Regions from separate parts of the Azospirillum sp. NS33 genome, predicted to be linked through region 1. Evidence: riboswitches for the same ligand, from Rfam matches in the RefSeq annotation. Region 1 holds a riboswitch; the other holds the start of a gene.
What was found. Region 1 has a riboswitch for S-adenosylmethionine ahead of AC6H2I_RS08135 (aliphatic sulfonate ABC transporter substrate-binding protein). Riboswitches for the same ligand answer to the same signal wherever they lie in the genome.
Positions count from the first base shown of each region.

Region 2: it holds a riboswitch for S-adenosylmethionine, as region 1 does, so the genes downstream of both, AC6H2I_RS27380 (homoserine O-succinyltransferase) here and AC6H2I_RS08135 (aliphatic sulfonate ABC transporter substrate-binding protein) in region 1, are expected to answer to the same signal.

Region 1 is NZ_BAAKJB010000006.1:152,592-156,159, reverse strand. Features, by position in the region: gene AC6H2I_RS08145 (hypothetical protein) at 1-236, shown strand, start outside; gene AC6H2I_RS08140 (TRAP transporter substrate-binding protein) at 270-1,373, opposite strand; SAM riboswitch at 1,544-1,621, shown strand; gene AC6H2I_RS08135 (aliphatic sulfonate ABC transporter substrate-binding protein) at 1,717-2,703, shown strand; gene AC6H2I_RS08130 (ABC transporter permease) at 2,717-3,559, shown strand; gene AC6H2I_RS08125 (ABC transporter ATP-binding protein) at 3,563-3,568, shown strand, end outside.
Region 2 is NZ_BAAKJB010000046.1:23,949-27,516, reverse strand. Features, by position in the region: gene phnX (phosphonoacetaldehyde hydrolase) at 1-273, opposite strand, end outside; gene AC6H2I_RS27385 (LysR substrate-binding domain-containing protein) at 387-1,259, shown strand; gene AC6H2I_RS27380 (homoserine O-succinyltransferase) at 1,273-2,214, opposite strand; SAM-I-IV-variant riboswitch at 2,257-2,364, opposite strand; gene AC6H2I_RS27375 (putative 2-aminoethylphosphonate ABC transporter permease subunit) at 2,405-3,568, opposite strand, start outside.

The DNA of each region.
Region 1 (3,568 bases):
TGGATCACGCCGCGTCGGCGGTGACCGGGATGGACTGCTCGGTCATCGGCCTCAACGAGACCGGGCGGTACTGCACCGAGGCGATGGTGGTCGACCGCTCCAACGTCTACTGCTACCGCACCCTGGCGGACGTCGACTGCCACCACATCCCCGACCCGTTCCGCAACGGGCAGACCGCGCTGGCCAGCCCGCCGCCGGTGCTGAAGCCGGCGGGCGAGCGCGGCATCTTCGACTGAACGGCCGCCCCGCCGGACGCCGGGGCGGCGCCGTCAGTCGCGGTGCCGGTGGGAATAGACGAAGTTCTCGAACGTGTTCTCGGCGACCCGGAACCACAGGTACTCCTCCTCCCGGAACGCCTTCCAGGACTGGTACAGGGTCCGGAACCGGGGATTCTCCGCGGCGATCTCGTCGTAGAGAGCGAACGCCGTGTCGTGCGCCGCCGCCATCACCTCGCGCGGGAACGGCCGCAGCACGGCGCCGCCGCCGACCAGCCGTTTCAGGGCCGCCGCGTTCAGCGCGTCGTATTTGGCCAGCATCCAGGTGTTGGCCTCGGCACAGGCCTGCTCGAGCACCGCCCGGTAGGGCGCCGGCAGCGCCGCCCAGGCGTCGAGGTTGATGAGCAGCGGGATCTGCGCCGACCCCTCCCACCAGCCGGGATAGTAGTAGTGCTTCGCCACCTTGTGGAAGCCGAGGCGCTCGTCGTCGTAGGGGCCGACGAACTCCGCCGCGTCGATGGTGCCGCGCTCGAGCGCCGGATAGATGTCGCCGCCGCCGATCTGCTGCGGCACGACGCCGAGCCGCTCCAGCACCCGGCCGGCCAGGCCGCCGATGCGCATCTTCAGCCCCTTGAGGTCGTCGAGCGAGGCGATCTCCTTGCGGAACCAGCCGCCCATCTGCGCCCCGGTGTTGCCGGCAGGGAGCAGGGTGACGTTGTAGTCCTTCAGGAAGGCCCGCACCATCGCCAGCCCGCCGCCGTGGATCTGCCACGCCATGTGCTGGCGCGCCGTCAGGCCGAACGGCAGCGCGGTGTCGAAGGCGAAGGCCGGGTCCTTGCCGACATAGAAGTAGCTGGCGGATTGCCCGCACTCCACGGTGTTGTTCTGGACCGCGTCCAGCACCTGGAGCGGCGGCACGATCTCGCCCGCCGCGTAGGCCCGGATCTGGAAGCGCCCGCCCGTCGCCTCGGCCACCCGGCGGGCCACCATGTCCGCGGCGCCGAAGATGGTGTCGAGGCTCTTGGGGTAGCTCGACGCCATCCGCCACCGCACCTCCGGCCCGCCCTGGGCCGCCGTCGGCCCGGTCACCGCCATCGCCCCGGCCATCGCCCCCGCGGCCGCGCCCGCCCCGGTGCCGAGAAACGCCCGTCTCTTCATCCGTCGCCTCCTGCCGTTCCACGCCCCGCTGCGGAGTCTTCAGCGCCCCGCCCTGGCCGGCCATTAGGAAAGCTGGCGCGCGCCGGCGCAAGGGAGAACGCCTCCCGAAAAAGACATTATGTACGTGTTGAATATTTTCGGGTTGACGGAATTTCACACACTGCTTAGAAGTGGTTTCACGCGCCGATTTGAGCAAACAGCTTGCGGGCGCGCTACAAATGCAGCTAAAGCGCCGGGCGACCGCCCAGCCGCCGGGCTGCGGCGGGCGAGATCCTTCCCCCGCCTCCCGACAACGACCAACCGGCCGCCGCCCAAGGCGGCCGGACCTCCGGAGGTTACCCCCATGTCCCTGTTGCTGTCCCGCCGCGCCCTGATCGCCGCGGCCCTGGCCGCCGCCGCCACAGCCGCCGCCCCGTTTCCCGCCGCCCGCGCCGGGCAGCCGGACGAGATCCGCCTGGACTACGCGTACTACAACCCGGTCTCGCTGGTCCTCAAGGAGAAGGGCTGGCTTGAGGAGGCGTTGGCGCAGGACGGCATCGGCGTGCGCTGGGTGCTCAGCCTCGGCTCCAACAAGGCGCTGGAGTTCCTCAACGCCGGCGGCATCGACTTCGGGTCGACGGCGGGCGCGGCGTCGCTGATCGGGCGCATCAACGGCAACCCGATCAAGTCGATCTACGTCTATTCCAAGCCGGAGTGGACCGCCCTCGTCACCCGGCCCGACACCGGCATCGCCCGCGTCGCCGACCTCAAGGGCAAGCGCATCGCCGTCACCCGCGGCACCGACCCGCACATCTTCCTGGTGCGCGCCCTGGCCGACGCCGGTCTGACCGACCGCGACGTCAAGCTGGTGCTGCTGCAGCACCAGGACGGCCGGCTGGCCCTGGTCAACGGCAACGTCGACGCCTGGGCCGGGCTCGACCCGATGATGGCCCAGGCCGAGCTGGACGGGGAAGGCACCCTGTTCCACCGCAACGCCGCCGCCAACACCTGGGGCATCCTCAACGTCCGCGAGGCCTTCGCGGCCGAGCATCCCGAGCTGGTCGCCCGGGTGCTGGGCGCCTACGAGAAGGCCCGCGCCTGGTCGCTGGCCAACCCCGACGGGCTGAAGGCCATCGTCGCCGCCGCCGCCCGCCAGCCCGAGGCGGTCATCGCCCGCCAGCTCGAGCGCACCGACCTGACCAACGCCGCCATCGGCGCCGCCCAGGAGCGCACCATCGTCGACGCCGGGCTGGCGCTGCAGCAGGCGGGGGTGCTGACCGCCGACGCCGACGTCAAGGCGGCCGCCGCGGCGCTGATCGATCCTTCCTTCACCGCCGGCCTGAAGCCGTAAGGGGGGCGCGGCGGTGACGATCCTGACCGACAACGGCGCCGCCGCGCCGGCCGGGCGGGGGGAGGCGGCGCCGGCACCGGCGCGCGGCCGCGCCCTGCCGGCGGCGCTGGCCGGGCTGATCGTGCCCGCCGCCCTGGCCCTGGGCTGGGAGGCGGCGGTGGCGCTGGGCTGGAGCAGCGGCCGGCTGCTGCCACCGCCCAGCCGCATCGCCGCCACCCTGTGGGACCTCGCGCGCTCCGGAGACCTGGTGGTGCACGTCGCGGCCACCTTGTGGCGGGTCGGCGCCGGCTTCCTGTTCGGGGTGCTGGCCGGCACCGCCTTCGGCGCGCTGACCGGCTATCTGGCCTCGGCGCGCCGCCTGCTCGACCCGACCTTCCAGGCGCTGCGCTCGATCCCGTCGATCGCCTGGGTGCCGCTGTTCATCCTGTGGTTCGGCATCTTCGAGACGTCCAAGGTGATCCTGATCGCCGTCGGCGTCTTCTTCCCGGTCTACCTCGCGCTGTCCGGCGCCATCCTCGACGTCGACCGCAAGCTGGTCGAGGTCGGCCGCATCTTCCGCCTGTCCGGGCCGGCGCTGGTGTGGCGGGTGCTGCTGCCGGCCACCCTGCCCAGCTACGTCATCGCCCTGCGCACCGGCCTGGGGCTCGGCTGGATGTTCGTGGTGGCGGCCGAGTTCATGGGGGCCAGCGAGGGGCTCGGCTTCCTGCTGGTGGACGGACAGATGACCGGCCAGCCGCAGACCATCATGGCCGCCATCGTCGCCTTCGCGGTGCTGGGCAAGCTGACCGACGGCCTGCTCGCCGCCGCCGCCCGCCCGTTCCTGCGCTGGCAGGACGGCTTCACGCCGGGAGGCTGAGCCATGCTG
Region 2 (3,568 bases), on a different contig from region 1:
CGCGTCGGCGTCGGCGTCGCTGAACGGCGCGCCGGTCGCGGCGCGCCACCGGCCGTCGATGGCGGTGCCGATGGCGCGGATGTGGTCCCACTTCGGCAGCCCCATCGGCGCGCGCGCCTCGGCCTCGTCGATGGCCACGCCCAGCTCGGCGAAGGCCGCCTGGAACACCGCCGCCGGGGCGCGGCAGCCATGATCGATGCAGGTGCCGGCCCAGTCGAAGACGACGAGGCGGACCGGCCCCACGTAGCGGCGGCGATAGGCGAAGGGGGTCATCGGTGGCGTCTCCCTGGGGCGGCGGAGCTTGGCGTTGGCGCCAGCGAAGCATCCGCGTTACCATAAATCAAATCGGGAAATCGGTGCCTTACATAGACCATGGCCTATCGACGATGACCATGAACACCGCCCAGCTCCGCGCCTTCCACATGGTCGCGACCGAGCGCAGCTTCACCCGCGCCGCCAAGGCGCTGAACGTCACCCAGCCGACCATTTCCGGTCAGGTGCGGGCGCTGGAGGAGGCGTCCGGGGTGCGCCTGTTCGACCGCCAGGGCCGCAAGGTGGTGCTGACCGACCTCGGCCGCCAACTGCTGTCGGTCACCTCCCGCCTGTTCGCCCTGCAGGAGGAGGCGGAGGAGCTGCTGGACACCCGCATGCGCCTCGACGGCGGGCGGCTGCGGCTGGGCGCCGACAGCCCGTTCGCGGTGATGCCGCTGCTCAGCCGGCTGCGCCGCCGCCACCCCGAGCTGCGCTACGAGGTGGCGCTGGGCAGTTCCGCGGAGGTGTTGCAAACCCTTTACGACTACCGCACCGACGTGGCGGTGCTGGCCGACGTCTACGGCGACCCGCGGCTGGTGGCGGTGCCGCTGTCCAGCCCGCGGGTCGTCGCCTTCGTGCCGCGCGACCACCCCTGGGCGGAGCGTGGCTCGGTGGCCATCGAGGCGTTCGCCGGCCAGCCCGTGGTGTGGCGGGCCAGCGGCTCGGTCACCCGGCGGGTGATGGAGCGCGCGCTGGCGGAACGCGGCCTCGAGCCCGACGTGGTGATCGAGGTGAACACCCGCGAGGCGGCGCGCGAGGCGGTGGCCGCCGGCTTCGGCGCCGGGGTGGTGGCCGAGAGCGAGATGGGCCGGGACACCCGGCTGGTGAAGCTGCCGATCACCGGCGCCACGCTGACCATGACCGAGTACGCGGTGTGCCTGCGCGAGCGCCGCCGCCTGCGCACCGTGCGCGCCTTCATGGACGTGGCGCGGGAATACGGGGGATGAGGGGGGCCGGCCGTCAGCTCGGACCGGGGCTGCCGGCGCCGGTGCCGATGGCGTCCACGTCGAACGGCGTGGTCTGATAGATCGCGTTGATCCAGTTGCCGAACAGCAGATGGGCGCCGCCCCGCCAGGAGTTCTCCGGCGGCCGCGCCGGGTCGTCGCCCGGGTAGTAGCCGGCGGGCGGGTCGACGTCGAGCCCGGCGGTCACGTCGCGCGTGTACTCCGCCCCCAAGGACGCGGTGTCGTATTCGAGGTGGTTGAACATGTGCAGGCAGCGGTGCCGCGGATCGTCGAGCAGGCACAGGCCGCTTTCCTCGCTTTCCGCCAGCGCCACCAGGCCGGACTCCGGCGGGATGTCGGCGCGCCGCACCTCGGTCCAGCGCGACACCGGGACCGGGAAGCGGTCGGCGAAGCCCCGCAGGTAGGGCGAGGCCGGCACCAGGGTGCGGTGGGGGAAGACGCCGAACGCCTTGCGCGGCAGGTCGTGCTTGGGCATGCCGTGGAAGTGGTGGACCGCCGCCTGGGCCGCCCAGCAGATGGTCAGGCAATGGTGGACGTGGGTCTGCGTCCAGTCGAGGATGCGGCACAGCTCGTCCCAGTAGGTGACCGCCTCGAAGGGCAGCCGCTCCACCGGGGCTCCGGTGATCAGGAAGCCGTCGAAGCGCTCGGCGCTGACGTCGGACCAGGGGCGGTAGAAGGATTCCAGGTGGGCCGACGGCGTGTTGCGGGCCACGTGGTTGGTGATCCGCACCAGGGTCAGCTCGACCTGCAGCGGCGTCGCGCCGACCAGACGGGCGAGCTGGGTTTCGGTGCTGATCTTGTTGGGCATCAGGTTCAGCAGCCCGATGCGCAGCGGCCGGATGTCCTGGCGGACGGCGTCGGCCTCCCCCATCACCTCCACGCCCTCGGTCTCGAGCGTGCGGCGGGCCGGCAGGTCGTCCGGAATCTTGATCGGCATGGTCGCGTCCATCTCCCCTGGTGCCGGGGTGGACGCCGTGGCCTGGTTCCGATTGGTTGCCGGAGCGGCCACATCCTTCCTTGCGGAAGCGCCACCTTGCCCGGATCGGCAGGTTGGCGTTGGGCGTCGCCCCAACTCTTGATGCGCCGCTGGTTTTACAGCAGAGCCTCGGCGATGGCAATGCCCGGCTTCACCGCCGCCAGGCCTGGGTGCGGGCGACCAGGGTGCGGGCGGCGGCGAGGAAGAGGACGCGCACTGCGAAGGCGGTGGCGAAGATCAGCATGGCCAGGGCGGCGGCCGGCGCGGTGTCGCCGACGTCGTCCATGTTGAGGACGGCGATGGAGGCCAGCTTGGTGTCGGGGGCGTAGAGGAAGACGACCGCGCTCACCGTGGTCATGGCGTTGACGAAGAGGTAGACGGCGATGTCGAGGATGGCGGGCAGGCACACCGGCGCGGTCACCCGGAGATAGGTGGTCCAGAACGGCACCTTGAGCGACGCCGCGGCGGCCTCGAACTCCGCGTCGACCTGCTTCAGGGCGGTGACCGCGGTGAGGTGGGCCACGGTGTAGAAATGGGCCACCGTCGCCAGCACCAGGATCGCCATGGTGCCGTAGAGCACCTCCAGCGGGTTGCCCGGCGCGTTGAAGAAGAAGATGTAGGCGAGGCCCAGCACCAGCCCCGGCACCGCCAGCGGCACCATCGCCAGGCCGCGGATGGTGTGGCGCAGGGCGGTGTGGCCGCGCCCCTTCTCCAGGAGGTAGGCGCCGGTGAACACCACGACGCTGCCGGCCAGCGCCGTCCAGCCGGCCATCTCCAGGCTGTTGAGGTAGGGGCGCCAGCCGTCGGGGGAGTTGGCGGCGAAGTCGTAGTGGGCCCAGGTCGGCGTCAGGTCGTAGGGCCAGAAGGTGATCGAGGACGCCCACGCCGCGGTGCCGAGCACGCCGACGATGGCGGCCGCCACCGGCAGGCAGACCGCGGCCAGGACGGCGTCGCGGGCCCGGCTGCGGCGCGGCGCGTGGGGCACCGAGCGGGCGCCGACCGCCGCGCTCTGGCGGCGCTGCACCACCAGGTCGATGGCGAAGGCCACCACCGCCGGGACCAGCAGCACCATGCCGACCACCGCCCCCATGGCGAAGTTCTGCTGCCCCACCACCTGCTTGTAGACGTCGGTGGCGAGCACGTCGAAGGAGCCGCCGATCACCTTCGGCACGCCGAAATCGGTGATGGCCAGGGTGAAGGCCACCACCGACGCGCTGACCAGCCCGTAGCGCGCGCCGGGCAGCGTCACCGTGCGGAACACCGTCCAGCGCCCGGCCCCGAGCGCCGCCGCCGCCTCGTAGAGGCGGCCGTCGGC